Regions from separate parts of the Pseudomonas sp. BN414 genome, predicted to be linked through region 2. Evidence: predicted binding sites of a transcription regulator. Region 2 holds the regulator's gene; the other holds the start of a gene.
The links. The regulator FliA, encoded in region 2, starts transcription of late flagellar genes. The targets are predictions, from matches to a motif close to CTAAAGTTTNNNNNNNNNNNGCCGNTAA.
Positions count from the first base shown of each region.

Region 1: the regulator FliA is predicted to act here: its motif matches at 1,936-1,963, upstream of motA (flagellar motor stator protein MotA).

Region 1 covers NZ_SSOL01000078.1:187,114-190,525, forward strand. The annotation lists gene motB (flagellar motor protein MotB) at 1-1,019, opposite strand, end outside; gene motA (flagellar motor stator protein MotA) at 1,030-1,881, opposite strand; gene E8E95_RS26220 (HDOD domain-containing protein) at 1,999-3,412, shown strand, end outside.
Region 2 covers NZ_SSOL01000071.1:198,285-201,696, forward strand. The annotation lists gene E8E95_RS18965 (chemotaxis protein CheA) at 1-11, opposite strand, end outside; gene E8E95_RS18970 (protein phosphatase CheZ) at 26-814, opposite strand; gene E8E95_RS18975 (chemotaxis response regulator CheY) at 835-1,209, opposite strand; gene fliA (RNA polymerase sigma factor FliA) at 1,293-2,039, opposite strand; gene fleN (flagellar synthesis regulator FleN) at 2,036-2,869, opposite strand; gene flhF (flagellar biosynthesis protein FlhF) at 2,940-3,412, opposite strand, start outside.

The sequences.
Region 1 (3,412 bases), on a different contig from region 2:
ACGCCATCCTCGAAGATATTCAGCTTCTCCCGCAGTTCACGCGGCTGGGTGGGCACTGCCGGCTCGTTCGATGGTGCTTCCGGCGCGACACTTCCACTGGCGGGTGGTTCGGGCTGCACCGGCGGTTCCTCAGGCTTGGCGGCATCGCCCTGCTCACCCTCGATGGCGCGCTGCGCCTTCTTGGTCAGGACGATGATGTCGATACGGCGGTTCACGGGGTTGAACGGGTCCTTGCGGTCGAACAACGCCGACGACGCATAACCCACCACCCGCGCCACCTGCTCGTCCGGGTAACCACCGGCGATCAGGGTCCGTCGCGCAGCATTGGCACGACCAGCGGAAAGCTCCCAGTTGCCGAACTCGCCATCCCCCGCATAGGGCTTGGCGTCGGTATGCCCGCTGATGCTGATCTTGTTGGGCACCGCCTTGATGGTCTCGGCGAGGATCAGCAGGATGTCTTCGAAGTACGGCTGCAGGCGCGCGCTGCCGAGGTCGAACATGGGCCGATTGGCCGCATCCATGATCTGGATACGCAGGCCGTCCTGGGTGATCTCGAAGAGGATCTGGTCTTTGAATTTGCGCAGTTCGGGGTTCTCTTCGACCTTGTTCTGCAATTCCTGCAGCAACAATTCCAAGCGTTCCCGCTCGATCTGGTCGGCCAGTGTTTCCACCTGGCTGGCATCCACCGGCGCCTTTTCTGTGGAATCGATCGCCGAATCCTGGGAGTCAGGGGCGTCCTTCAACTCCGGATTGAGCGTGCGGTCAGGTGCAGGCGTCGGCGTACCACCCAGGTCGATGACATAAGGACTGGCGCTCTCGGTAAAGCCGATGGGGTCTTTGAAGTAGCCGGAAATGGCCTTCTTCTGCTCCGGAGTGGCCGACGACATCAGCCACAGCACCAGGAAGAAGGCCATCATCGCGGTGGCGAAGTCGGCGAAGGCGATCTTCCATGCGCCGCCGTGGTGCCCGGCGGCGTAGCGCTTGACGCGCTTTACGATGATGGGCTGATTGTTCTCCATGACTCAGCCTTCAGCTGCCGCGTACGGCCTGCTCCAGCTCGCTGAAGCTCGGGCGGTGGGCCGGGAACAGCGTCTTGCGGCCGAACTCCACTGCCAGGGACGGCGGCATGCCGGAAGCCGAGGCTACCAGGCAGGCCTTGATGGACTCGAACACGTTCAATTCCTCGCGAGCGTCGTGCTCCAGCGACACTGCCAGCGGGCCGAAGAAGCCGTAAGCCGCGAGAATACCGAGGAAGGTACCCACCAGCGCCGCCCCCACGTGCTGGCCCAGCGCTGCCTGCTCGGCCTCGCCCAACATGGCCATGGTGACCACGATGCCGAGTACCGCCGCGACGATACCGAAGCCCGGCAGGCCGTCGGCGATGCGGTTGACCGCGTGGGCCGGGTGCTCCAGCTCTTCCTTCAGGCTGGCCAGCTCCATGTCGAACAGGCCTTCCAGTTCGTGAGGCGCCATGTTGCCGGAGGACATGATGCGCAAGTAGTCGCAGATGTAGGCAGTCATCCGCTCATCCTTGAGGATGCCGGGATACTTGCTGAAGATCGGACTGGCGGGCGCGTCTTCGATGTCGGCCTCGATGGCCATCATCCCTTCGCGACGGCTCTTGTTGAGGATTTCGTAGAGCAGCCGTAGCACTTCCAGGTAGAACCCGTGAGTGAAGCGGGAACCGAACATCTTCAGCGACTTCTTGAACACGATCATTGTCGTGCTGCCGGGGTTGGCCTGCAGGAAGGCACCCAGCGCAGCACCGCCGATGATCATTACCTCGAAGGGCTGGATCAGTGCGGCGATCTTGCCGTGGGACAGGATGTATCCGCCGAGCACGCTGGCGAATACGACGATGATGCCGATGATTTTTGCCATAGGAAGGGAGCTTGAAGAGTCAGTAGAAAGGGTTATGAAAAGAGCCCCTTCTAATTATCGGAAGATATGCGCCAGACTATAGCCTGTTCAGGCGAAAAGCCAGATTGGCGGCCCCCTATGTCAACCGCAAAGCCCATGCCACGCAGCCTCGAAGGCTGGATCAAGCACCTTGATGGGGTTCGCCTGCCCGTTCCCGCCGCCGCCCATGAAAGAGTCCGCCGCGCCTTGGGCGACAACCGCCGCTCCCTGCGCGATATCGCCGATCTCACCCAGGACAGCCCTGCCCTTGCGCTCAGCCTGCTGCGAGAGGCCAACGCCAGCGCCAATATGCTGAGCAGTCCAGCGGAAAGCCTGGAAGTCGCTCTGAGCCGACTCGGCCTGAAACGCGCGGAAGTGCTGCTCGGCCGCCTGCCGGCCGTGCCCGAAGAAGAAATCCCTCACGGCCTGCGGCAACTGCAATTGATCAGCCAGCATGCCGCCCAGCAGGCCAATGGCCTGTTCGCCGCCCGCCTGGCCCGCCTCTGGCAGGAAATCCACTGGTGCAGCCTGCTGTTCCTTTCTCCCCTGTGGCCGTTGCTGGCCAGCCACCCGGAACTCCTCGATACCTGGGAGAAACGCGTGCTGGGCGAAGGCGAGCCGGCCCGCAAGGTCGAACGCGAATTGCTCGGGGTGCCGCTGCTGCGCCTCTGCCAAGCGCTGGCCACGCACTGGAAGCTGCCTGACTGGATCATCCAGGGCTATCGCCTGCTGAACGAGGACCGCCGCCTGCTGGTGCAGGCCTTGCACATCGCCCGCGACAATGAACATCCGCTGCACCAGCAGCAGCAACTGGACAGCAACCCAACCCTGGCTCGCTGGCTGACCCAGCCGGGCAACACTGTCCTGCTGGCCAACGGCCTGGCGATGTCCGCCCATGTCGGCTGGGGCGACGGGCACAGTCTGCGCTGGCAGCGTCTCACCGGCTTGTTCATGAAGGTGCCGCTCGCCGAACTGCAACAGCAGGTCCACCAGCACGCAGCGCAGAGCGGGCGCCTGCATGGCCGCAGCGACCTCTGGCACCCGGCCGAAGCCCTGCTCTGGCCCTGGAACCAGCATCGCCTCAAACGTGAACCGGCCGCCGCGCCGCCGCCTGACAGCGCCGCACTGGTAGACTGGCGCCGGTTCTGCGGTGAACTGCTCCGCGACCCCAGCCCCTTCACCAACGTCGTGCAACTCGCCGCATGCGCGCGCGACGCCCTGCAAAGCGGTGGCATGCGCCGTGTCCTGCTGTTGCTGGCTGATCGCAATCACAGCCGCTTGCTCGCCCAGCACCAGGCGGGGTTGCCGAAAGAAGCCAACGGACTGCAACTGGACCCCAGCCAGAGCCAGCTGCTGCGGCGTTTGCTGGCGCAACCCGGTCAGCTGCGCCTGGGGCCTGACAACATGGCGCAATTCTCCGCGCTGTTACCCGGCCAGCTGAAAAGCCTGTTCCCGGGCCACCACATCCTGCTCCGCTCCATCGCCGTGAATGGCCGGGTGGCCATGCTGGTGG
Region 2 (3,412 bases):
TCGAAGCTCATAAGTGGAGTGCTCCCTAAAACCCAAGGCTGGATAGCAGATCGTCGACGTCGTCCTGTCCGGACACCACGTCCTCACGTATATCGGCATGGATCTGCGGACCTTCACCCCTGGAAGGATTTTTTTGTTGTTCCAGCTCTGCGCGCAGCGCGGCGTGGTCGTGCTCGATGCCGGCGTAGCGATCGACCTGGCTGGCCATCATCACCAGCTTGACCAGGTTGCTTTCCACCTCGGTGACCAGTTGCGTGACGCGCTTGATCACCTGGCCGGTGAGGTCCTGGTAGTCCTGTGCGAGCAGGATGTCGTTGAGCTTCCCGGACAGCGCATCGGTGTCGCGCTGGCTGCGGGCGAGGAATTGCTCGATGCGGCGGGCCAGGTCACGGAATCCGTCCGCGCCGATTTCCCGACGCATGAAGCGGCCCCATTCCTCACCCAGCTTCTGGGCTTCGTCGCTCAGGCCGCCCAGCAGCGGCGCGCTTTCCTCCACCAGATCCATGGTGCGGTTCGCGGCCTTTTCGGTCATCTGCACCACATAGGAAAGGCGGTCGGTCGCATCGGCGATCTGCGACATCTCCTTGGCATGGGGCAGGTGCGGGTCGATCTGGAAGTTGACGATGGCGTTGTGCAGCTCACGGGTGAGCTTGCCGACTTCCTGGTAGAGGCCGCGATCACGGACGTGATTGAGTTCGTGGATGAGTTGTACGGCGTCGGTGAAGTTGCCTTTTTCGAGGCTGTCCACCAGTTCCCGCGCACGGTCTTTCAGGGTCGACTCGAAGTCTCCCAGCAGGTGTTCTTTCTGGTCCATGGTGCCCTCGCGGCTGACATTCAGCCGTTGACCCGCTCGAAGATCTTCTCGATTTTTTCTTTCAGGACCTGGGCAGTGAAAGGCTTGACCACATAGCCGTTCACACCGGCCTGGGCCGCTTCGATGATCTGGTCGCGCTTGGCCTCGGCAGTCACCATCAGCACCGGCAGGTGTTTCAGGCGCTCATCGGCGCGTACCGCGCGCAGCAGGTCGATACCGGTCATGCCGGGCATGTTCCAGTCGGTCACGAGGAAGTCGAAGTTGCCGCTGTGCAGCATGGGCAGGGCGGTGGTGCCATCGTCCGCTTCGGCGGTATTGGTGAATCCCAAGTCGCGCAAGAGGTTCTTGATGATGCGTCTCATCGTCGAGAAATCATCAACGATGAGGATTTTCATGTTCTTGTCCAAGTCGACCTCCGTACAGTCTCAAACGTCCCTCTTGCCGGGGACGCCATCCAAATCTGAAAGCGGTGTACCGTTCAGCGCGCGCGCCACTCGCCGAGCCGTGCGCGCAGGCGTGCGGCGCACTGGCTATGCAACTGGCTGACACGTGATTCGCTGACCCCCAGCACTTCACCGATTTCCTTCAAGTTCAGTTCTTCGTCGTAATACAGCGCCAGCACCAGGCGCTCACGCTCCGGCAGGTTCGCGATGGCATCAGCCAGCGCGGCCTGGAAACGGTCTTCTTCCAGATCATGGGAAGGCGAGAATTGGGTGACACCGGCGTCCTCGTGCACACCGCCCTGCTCGCCGTCCTGCAACAGGTCGTCGAAGCTGAACAGGCGGCTGCCCAAGGTGTCGCTCAGGATGCCGTAGTAGTCTTCGAGACTCAATCCAAGTTCGGCAGCAACTTCCTGATCTTTAGCGTCGCGACCTGTTCGGGCCTCGATGGTGCGGATCGCGTCACTCACCATGCGCGTGTTGCGGTGCACCGAACGTGGCGCCCAGTCGCCCTTGCGGACCTCGTCGAGCATGGCCCCGCGGATGCGGATGCCGGCGTAGGTTTCGAAACTGGCACCCTTGCTGCCATCGTATTTCTTCGAGGCTTCGAGCAGTCCGATCATCCCAGACTGCATGAGGTCTTCCACCTGAACGCTGGCCGGAAGGCGCGCGAGCAGGTGATAGGCGATGCGCTTGACCAGGGGGGCGTAGCGTTCGATCAGCTGATGTTGCGAATCCCTTGCCTGTGCCTTGCCGTACATACGCAGCCCCGTGGCGGGTGTCATACAGGGGTTTCCGTGGACGGCTGCCGGACCAGCCGCTCGACGAAGAACTCCAGGTGGCCCCGCGGATTGGCCGGCAGCGGCCAGCTGTCGACCTTCTGTGCGATGGCCTTGAACGCCAGGGAGCACTTCGAGCGCGGGAAGGCTTCATAGACCGCGCGTTGCTTCTGCACGGCCTTGCGCACCGATTCGTCATAGGGGACGGCGCCCACGTACTGCAGGGCGACATCGAGGAAGCGATCGGTAACCTTGGTCAGCTTGGCGAACAGGTTGCGCCCTTCCTGCGGGCTGTGGGCCATGTTGGCCAGCACGCGGAAGCGGCTCATGCCGTAGTCGCGGTTGAGCAGTTTGATCAGCGCGTAGGCGTCGGTGATGGAGGTGGGTTCGTCGCAGACCACCACTATCACTTCCTGGGCGGCACGGACGAAGCTGACCACCGAATCGCCGATGCCGGCGGCGGTGTCGATCACCAGCACGTCGAGGTTGTCGCTGATCTCGCTGAATGCCTGGATCAGGCCGGCGTGCTGCATGGGCGAAAGCTGCACCATGCTCTGGGTGCCGGAGGCGGCCGGGACGATGCGAATGCCCCCCGGCCCCTGCAACAGCACGTCGCGCAGGTCGCATTCGCCATTGATCACATCGGCCAGGGTGCGCTTGGCGGTAAGGCCGAGCAGGACGTCGACGTTGGCCAGGCCGAGGTCGGCGTCCAACAACATGACGCGGCGGCCGAGATCGGCCAGGGCCAGCGAGAGGTTGACGGACACGTTGGTCTTGCCAACGCCGCCCTTGCCGCCGGTCACCGCGATCACCTGTACGGGATGCATACTACCCATTTCAAATACCTTGCCTTAGGGGCCAGTTTGGCGGTCCAGCACCGCCCCACACGGGGCGGCTCACAATTCTTCAACCGGCGCGGCGCGCCGGATTCTGGTAAAGCCCGGCGAACAGATCGGCCATGGCTTCTTCACTCGGGTCCTCCGGAGCCTGGAGGCTGACCGCACGACTCACCAGCTGGTGGCTGCGCGGAACCTGCAGATCATCCGGGATTCGCGGGCCGTCGGCCAGATAGGCTACCGGGAGATGCTGGCCGATAGCCAGTCCCAATACCTCGCCCAGGCTGGCGGCTTCATCCGCCTTGGTGATGATGCAACCGACCAGGCCGCAACGCTTGTAGCTGTGATAGGCCGCCTTGAGCACCTGGCTCTGGCTGGTGGCCGCCATCACCAGGTGATTCTTCGCGTTTATCGCCCGGCTGGCCAGCGCTTCGAGCTGCATGGTCAGGGCCGGATCGTTGACCGGCAGACCGGCGGTATCGATCAGCACCACACGCTTGCGGGCCAGGGGCGCGATGGCCTGGGTCAGGGATTGGCCCGGAT